2 regions of the Denitratisoma sp. agr-D3 genome follow, and region 1 is predicted to be linked to the other one. Evidence: predicted binding sites of a transcription regulator. Region 1 holds the regulator's gene; the other holds the start of a gene.
The links. The regulator FliA, encoded in region 1, starts transcription of late flagellar genes. The targets are predictions, from matches to a motif close to CTAAAGTTNNCNNAAANNNTGCCGATANNA.
Positions count from the first base shown of each region.

Region 1 (4,207 bases):
GGAGGCTATCTCCCGCCAGGCCGGGGCCGATCCGGTGGCCGCCGTCGCCAACGGCGCGGCACGCCCCATGGCCAGCGTCGTGCCCGAACGGACGCCCGCCGCTGCCCGTGCCGCGATGGACGACGATTACACCGTGAGCCTGTCGCCGCAAGTGCGCAAACAGCCCGCCGTGCGTAGCTGGCAACCGCCGCAGCACGACGTGCGGCCGGCCGTGGAGGACAAGCCCCGCCTGCGTCCATTGCCGCCCAAGGGTCGCAACGGTGGCGACGGCGTTCCCTCCGCCGCCCAGGTGGCGGCCAGCCTGCGCTCTTCCCTGGCGGAAGGGGAGCGCCTGGCGGCCCAGCCCAGCAACGATGGCCGGGTGAATGAGTTGATGCGGGAGATGCAATCGATCAAGGGCATGCTGGAACAGCAACTGGCGGGTTTCGCTTGGGGCGAGATGTCCAAGCATGAACCGATGCGCGCCCTGCTTTTGTCGGAAATGCTGGAAGCCGGATTTTCCGGCCAGCTGGCCCGCCGGCTGACTTCGGAACTGCCCAATGAGATGGGCCTGGAGGAAGGTCGCAAGTGGCTGATGTCCGCCCTCAATCGACGCCTGCGCACCCTGGGCGACGAAGGCGACCTGATTGACCGGGGCGGTGTCTATGCCCTGGTGGGGCCGACCGGCGTCGGCAAGACCACCACTACCGCCAAGCTGGCGGCCCGTTGCGTGGTGCGCTACGGTGCCGACAAGGTGGCCCTGCTGACCACGGACAGTTACCGGATCGGTGCCCACGAACAACTGCGCATCTATGGCCGCATCCTTGGCGTGCCGGTGCACGTGGTGCGGGATGGCGAGGACCTACGTCACACCCTGGCCGATCTCAAGGACAAGCACATGGTGCTGATCGACACCGTCGGCATGAGCCAGCGCGATCGCATGGTGGCCGAGCAGGCGGCCATGCTGATGCGCGCTGGCGAGGTCAACCGCTTGCTGCTGCTCAACGCCACGAGCCGTGGCGACACCCTGGACGACGTGATCCGTGCCTACGCCGGCGAGGATCTGGTGGGCTGCATCATCACCAAGACCGACGAAACCGCCGCCCTGGCACCGGCGGTGGACGCCATCGTCCGCCACGGCCTGTTGTTGGCCTACATGGCCAATGGTCAGCGGGTACCGGAAGACCTGCATCTGCCCAACCGCAGCTATCTCCTCCATCGTTCCTTCAAGCAGCCCATCGCCGGCTCTCCCCATCGTCTGCGTGAGCAGGAAATCGGCATGGTGATGGCGCGTCAAGGCGGCCCTGCCGCCGATGGCGGCAAGGGGAACGAGGACCGGCGTCTTGGCTGAACTTGGCAGCCACGATCAGGCGGCCGGTCTGCGCCGCCTGTTCGGTAACCGGGGCGCGCGATCGGTGGCCTTCGTCCACGTTCGACGGGGCGCGGAAAGCGCAAAGATGATCGCCCGGGCCGCCAATGGTTTGGCCGACCACGGTCACGGCGTGGTGGTCGTGGATGAACAGCCGGGCGGCGGCGGGGTGCTCGCCCTGGCCGGACAACGACCGCGCTACGACTTGTTCGATGTCTTCATCGGCGCCTGCCGCCTGGAAGACGTCATGATCCGGGCGACGCCCAGCATCAGCCTGGTACCCGCCGCCCGCGCCGCCCGGGAGTTTGGCGTCGGCGAGGTGGATATCGAGCAGCGGATGAGGGCCTGTCTGGCCGAGCTCGGCGTCAAGGCCGGTTTTGTCCTGGTGGATGCCAACTTGCGCCAAGGCGATGTTTCCCAGTTAGCAAAGGCTGCCGACCACATGGCCATCGTGGCCCCGTCGGCGGGACGGGACGTGACCGATGCCTATACCCTGATCAAGCGCCAAGGCGGCCGTCATGGCCGCCGGGAATTTCAACTGGTGCTGGAAAACGTCGGCAATTCCTTGGTGGCCAGTGGCGAAGCAAGGACTATTTTTCAGAATCTGAGAACTACGACACAGAAGCATCTTGGTGCCCGCTTGGGGCATCTTGCCACCTTGGTGAACGGCTCCGCAGACGACCTGGTGGATGGACTGCTGACCCGGCTTAGCGCGACCAACCAACCGCCGCGAGAAGGCGGCACAACCCGTCTGCGAGGCCTTTTCGGGGCCTCGGGCCTGTTTGAATCGGTGGTATAGTCGGGCGGAATTTCCGCCCGATTTTCCTTGAATACCGCCGCTTTCCGACAGATGTATACCGCCCAAGGCTCACTGGAACGCAGTCAACTCGTTACCCAATATGCGCCGCTGGTTAAACGGATCGCCTTCCATTTGATGGCGAAATTGCCGGCCAGCGTGCAGGTGGACGATTTGATCCAAAACGGCATGCTGGGCTTGCTCGATGCCCTGGGGCGTTACGAAGAGGGCTTGGGCGCGCAGTTCGAGACATACGCCGTGCAACGCATCCGCGGTTCGATGTTGGATGGCCTGCGGGAGAACGATTGGTTGCCCCGGGGCGTGCGCCGGGAGATGCGCCGGGTGGAAGCCGCGATTCACAAGCTTGAACACCAGCATGGCCGGCAGCCCTCGGAAAAGGAGTTGGCGGATACCCTGGGCATGACCCTGGATGAGTACCAGAAGCTGTTGCTGGAGGCCCGCGGGCACCAGTTGGTCTATCTGGAGGATTTGTCGGATGCGGGCGATGAGGATTATCTCGATCGCAATCTGGCCAGTTCGACCCTGGATCCTTTGGCCGCCCTCGAGGATGCCAGTATGCGGGCCGCATTGGTGCGGGCGATTTCTGCCTTGCCCGAGCGCGAAAAGCTGATGATGGCTTTATATTACGAACAGGATTTGAATCTTCGTGAAATCGGTGAAGTGATGGGCGTTACCGAGTCGCGGGTTTGCCAGTTGCATAGCCAGGCCATCGCCCGGTTGCGGGCATCCGTGGTCGGCGAGGGCGAGGAAGCGAAGGAAAAACCCTTGGCAAAAGCCAAGCGTGGACGTAAACCCAAGGCGGCGTGAAGGGATCTAGCGTATGGATTTAGTCAGCATTCTGGGCTTGTTGTTGGGGGTGATCGCCATCGTCGGCGGTCAGTTGCTGGAAGGGGGGCATATCGGCTCCCTGATCCAGCCGACGTCGTTGCTGATCGTGTTCGGCGGAACGATGGGGGCGGTGCTGCTGCAAAGCCCCATGCGGACCATCAAGAAGGGCCTGATCATGCTGGGCTGGATTTTCGTTCCGCCCAAGGTGGACGCCGGCAACCTGATCGAGCAGATGACGCGTTGGAGCCACCTGGCGCGCAAGGAAGGCCTGCTTTCCCTGGAAAACCAGATCGAAACCATGGACGATCCCATTCTGCGCAAGGGGCTCCAATTGCTGGTCGATGGTGCCGAGCCCGAGCGTCTGCGGGAAGTCATGGAAGTGGAGATCGGTTCCTACGAATGGGAACTGAAAATGGGCGCCAAGATTTGGGAAGGCGCGGGCGGTTACTCGCCGACCATCGGCATTATCGGCGCGGTGATGGGCCTGATCCACGTGATGGAAAACCTGACGGATCCGTCCAAGCTGGGCGCGGGGATTTCGGTGGCCTTCGTCGCCACCATTTACGGCGTGGGCATGGCCAACCTGTTTTTCCTGCCGGTGGGCAAGAAACTGATGTCCAACATTTCCCGCCTGGTTTCCCTGCGCGAAATGTACGTGGATGGCTTGGTGGGCATCGCCAACGGCGACAACCCGCGCATCATCGAAAGCCGTTTGCAAGGCTATCTGCCGGACTGAGGCTGCCATGCACTATTCCCGCCATCGTCGCGAACGACGCAAGCAGCAAGGTGAGGAGCTCGAGAATCACGAGCGTTGGCTGGTGTCCTATGCCGACTTCATCACCCTGATGTTTGCCTTCTTCGTGGTGATGTACGCGATTTCCTCGGTGAACGAAGGCAAGTACAAGGTCCTTGGGGATGCCCTCAATCTGGCCTTCCGCGCCGCGCCTGGCGACACGACAGGTGCCGCGCCGGTGTCGATCAGCCCGAACGTGACGGCTCCCATGTTCATGCCCCTGCGCCGGACACCGGCCCAGGTCAAGCAAGACGAGGCCACGCGGCAGTTGCTGGAAAAAATGCGGGCCATGATGAAGGAGATCCGGACCACCCTTGCTCCCTTGGTTCAGGAGGGCTTGGTGAATGTGACCGAAGGGCCGCGCGGCGTCACGGTGGATTTTGACGCCAGCGTTCTGTTTGCCCCCGGCGATGCCCGTTTG
Region 1 covers NZ_BAAGIA010000005.1:93,596-97,802, reverse strand. The annotation lists gene flhF (flagellar biosynthesis protein FlhF) at 1-1,330, shown strand, start outside; gene ACYQ2U_RS14165 (MinD/ParA family ATP-binding protein) at 1,323-2,147, shown strand; gene ACYQ2U_RS14160 (RNA polymerase sigma factor FliA) at 2,199-2,972, shown strand; gene ACYQ2U_RS14155 (flagellar motor protein) at 2,986-3,729, shown strand; gene motD (flagellar motor protein MotD) at 3,737-4,207, shown strand, end outside.

Region 2 (4,207 bases), on a different contig from region 1:
GCCGGCATGGCCGACAGCGCGGCCAAGCGCGCCGAGGAGGCGGCCTTCATGGAACATTTCGACCAGGATTTCGCCCTGCGCCACCAGGCGGCCCTGGACGCGGTGTACCGCGCCATCGGCCTCGACTACCTGGGCATCGACTGCGCCGAGACGACCGATGGCCGCCTGCTGATTTTCGAGGCCGAACACGCCATGGTGGTGCACGCCATGGACCCGGTGGACCGTTTCGCCTACAAGCAGGCACCCATGCAAAAGCTGTTCGCCGCCTTCCGCGCCATGGTGCTGCGCGCCGCCGGCTGCCAGGACGCAGCCGCCTGAACGGCCCGCCATGAACCACCATAACAACCGCCACAATTTCTCCGCCGGTCCCGGCGTGCTGCCCGAGGGCGTCCTGGCCGAGGCCCAGCAGGCCATCACCGCCGTGGACGCCACGGGCCTGTCGGTACTGGGCATCAGCCACCGCTCCGACTGGTTCGCCACCGTGGTGAACGAAGCCGAAAGCAACATCCGCCAACTACTGGGCCTGCCCGACGACTACGCCGTGCTGTTCCTCCAGGGCGGTGCCTCCCTTCAGTTCGCCATGGTGCCCATGCTGCTGTTGCGCAACAGCGGCAAAACCGCCGACTACCTGCGCACCGGCTATTGGAGCGCCAAGGCCATCCCCGAGGCCCGCCACGAAGGGCCGGTGCGGGTGCTCTGGGACGGCGAGCCCCTCGGCTTCCGCCGCCTGCCCCAAGCCGACGAACTGGCCTGTCAGCCGGACGCCGCCTATTTCCACTACGTTTCCAACGAAACGGTGGAGGGCCTCCAGTTCCACGAAGTGCCCGGTCTGGACGGCGTGCGCCGGGTCTGCGACATGTCCTCGGACTTCCTCTCGCGCCCCATCGACCCGCGCCGCTACGACCTGATCTACGCCCACGCCCAGAAGAACCTCGGGCCGGCCGGCGTGACCGTGGTGATCCTCCGTCGCGAACTGCTCGATGCGGTGCCCGCCGGCATTCCCGCCATCCTCGACTACCGCAGTCACCTGCGGGCCGATTCCATCTACAACACGCCGCCGGTGTTCGCCATCTACGTGACCCTGCTGGTGACCCGCTGGCTGCTGCGGGACATCGGCGGCCTGACAGCCATGGCCCGTCTCAACGAGGCCAAGGCGCAATGCCTTTACGACGTCCTCGACGCACACCCCGACTTCTACCGGGGGCACGCGGCGGCGGCCGACCGTTCCCGCATGAACGTGGTGTTTTCCCTGGCCGATGCCGCCCTGGAAGCGGAGTTCCTGCGCCGCGCCCAGGCCGAGGGGTTTTCCGGGCTGGAGGGCCACCGCTCCCTGGGCGGACTGCGGGCCTCGATCTACAACGCCATGACCTTGCCGGCGGTGCAGAACCTGGCGCAATTCATGACGGGGTTCCGCGCATCCCGCTCCTGACAGCGGCCCGGGCAGGAGCGCCGGACAAAGAAATGGCCTCGTCACCGAGGCCATGTATCACCACAAACCGGCTGTCGTCAGGCTTTTTCGTCGAGCAGCAGGCCCCGCATGCGGTCGATTTCCCGGCCCAGCTTGAGGGCCTCTTCGGAAGGAAACTGGCGGATCACTTCCTTGGTGTTTTCGTCCACCACCTTGACCACCAATCGCTCGGACTCGTTGTCCACCGAGAACTGCAAGCTGGACGCCACGGATTGCACCCGTTGCTGAAGGTCGTCCACCACCTTTTGCACGCTTTTCTCGTGCGCGGCGGTCGCGGCGGCGGTCGGCGCCGCGGTTTGCACGGCGGCAGTCGTGGCCGCGGCAGCCCGTCCGGCATCCGCCGTCGGCACGCCGGTCGTCGTCGCCCCGCCCCCCTGGGTCGGCACGCTGGCGACGCTCGGCAGCTTTGTAGAAAGATCCACGCTCATGATCAACCCTTTGCCAAATTAGGCTTTTTATTCAGCTGGTTGGCAATTTCCAATTCAGCCGTTTGTCATATATCTCCACCTGGCTTCAGCCCCGTTTCTCACGGCGGCATCAACCCTATCTAGTCCCTTTATCGGCAACTTGAGGGAAACCTTTAGGGAATTGGCAAAAAAATACCGCCCCTCGGGGCGGCATGGTTGGCGCCGGGGTAAAGCCCCCCTCACTCGAGCAGGCGGTTGATGGCCTCCAGGTCGGTTTCGCCCAGGGTGCCGGCGGCGCTTTTCAAGCGAAGCAGGGCCACCAGCGTGTCGAGACGGGCCTTTTTGAGCTTTTGCCGGGTGTCGTAGTACTGGCTTTGGGCATTGAGCACCTCGATATTGGTGCGCACCCCCACCTCGAAGCCCAGTTTGTTGGACTCCAGGGCGGATTGGGAGGAAATCAGGGCGGCTTCCAGGGCCTTGACCTGGGCCAGGCCGGCATTGACCCCCAGATAGGACTGGCGGGCCAGCAGGGCGGCGCTACGGCGGGCATTGTCCAGGTCGGCGTTGGCCTTTTCGCGCAGGGCCACGGCCTGATCCACGGCAGAACTGACGGCGCCGCCGGCGAAGATGGGCACGGTCAGTTGCAAGCCGACCACGGTGGAATGGGTGTCGCTACCGATGCCCGGGGTCAGGATGTTGTCGTTCTGGTTGCTGCGGCCCCGGCTCGCCACCAAATCCAGGCTGGGCAGATGGCCGCCGCGCTGCTTGGACACCTCCTGTTCGGCCACGGTGACCTGGGCCTGGGCGGCCTGAACGCCGAAGTAAGCCTCCTCAGCGCTGGTCACCCATTGCTCGCCGTTGTCGGGCTCGGGACGCAGCAGATTGACGTTCTTGCCCAGGTCCTTCAAGTAGTCGTAGGGCTTGCCCGCCACCAGACGCAGCTGCTGGCGTTTGACTTCCAGGTCGTTGCCGGCGACGATTTCCTGGGCCGTGGCCAGGTCGTAGCGGGCCTGGGCGTCATGGACTTCCACCACGGTCTTGGTGCCCACCTCGAAGGCCTTCTTGGCCTCCTCCAGTTGCTCGGCGATGGCCTTGCGGCTGGCCTCGGCGGCCGACAGGGCCTCGCGGGCCTGCAACACGTCGAAATAGGCCTGGGCGGTGCGCAGGATCAGGTCCTGCTTGGCCAGGCCGAACTGGGCCTCGCTGGCGGCCACCTTGGCCTTGGCCTGGTTGTAGCCGGCCCAACGGTCCCAGCGGAACAGGGGCTGGCTCAGGCTCACGGTCCAGCCGTTGCTGCGGTAGTCCACGCTGCGGTTGACGACGGGATTGCTCTTGACCCGGGATTCGATGTCGTTGTTCTGGGTATTGGCCGTCAAGGCGATGTTGGGCAGCAAGCCGGCCCGGCCCTGGGGCAGGGCTTCCCGCCCGGCGTCGGCGGCGGCCTTGGCGGCGGCGTACTGGGCATCGTAGCCCAGGGCATCGCGATAGACGGCGAGCAGGTCGGCGCCCTGGGCGGCCCCGGCCAGCAGCAGGGCGCCGAACAGGCCGAGGTTGCGGACAGCTTTGGACTTCATCGGTTTCACCTCGATCAGTAGCGGGCCATGGTGCGGTCCACCTGGAGCGCCCAGCCCTCGACCCCGCCATTCAGGTTGTACAACCGGGAAAAACCATGCTGTTGCAGGAACATGGCCACCTGGAAACTGCGGCCGCCATGGTGGCAGATCACCACGATCTCCCCGTCCCGGGGCAGCTCGGCCGCCCTGGCCGGCACGCTGCTCATGGGCATCAACTGGGCGCCGTCGATGTGGCAGATCTCAAACTCCCGCGGCTCGCGCACGTCCAGCAGCAGGGGCTTGGGCCGCTCGGGGTCATCGAGCCAGGCCTTGAGATCGACGGGGGAGAGTTGTTCCATGGCGGACTTTACTTTCAGAAGGTGAAGGCGGAACGGGGGGCGGCACTGCGCAAATAGGCGGCGCCGGCTTCGAGGATGACGCGGCGGCTGAATTCACCCTCGCCCACCTTGCTCACCACCACCATGGTTTGCACCGGGCTGCCCACCAGGGCGAACAGGCGACCGCCCACCTTGAGCTGGTCGAGCAGGACGCGGGGAATCTCGGTCACGGCACCGGACACCATGATGGCGTCGTAGGGGGCATGGGCGGGCAGACCTTGCAGGCCGTCGCCAACGCTGACGGTGACGTTGTCCACCCCGGCCCGACGCAGGTTGGCACGGGCCGTTTCGGCCAGGGCAGGCTCGATTTCCACGGTCCACACCTGGGCGCTATGGGTCGCCAGCAGGGCGGCCATGTAGCCGGAGCCGGTGCCCACTTCC
Region 2 covers NZ_BAAGIA010000002.1:592,128-596,334, reverse strand. The annotation lists gene ACYQ2U_RS07795 (ATP-grasp domain-containing protein) at 1-318, shown strand, start outside; gene ACYQ2U_RS07790 (phosphoserine transaminase) at 329-1,429, shown strand; gene ACYQ2U_RS07785 (flagellar protein FlaG) at 1,507-1,896, opposite strand; gene ACYQ2U_RS07780 (TolC family outer membrane protein) at 2,115-3,449, opposite strand; gene ACYQ2U_RS07775 (rhodanese-like domain-containing protein) at 3,464-3,787, opposite strand; gene ACYQ2U_RS07770 (protein-L-isoaspartate O-methyltransferase family protein) at 3,802-4,207, opposite strand, start outside.
Region 2: a site for FliA is predicted at 2,023-2,052, ahead of ACYQ2U_RS07785 (flagellar protein FlaG). Genes of this name have one in related genera too.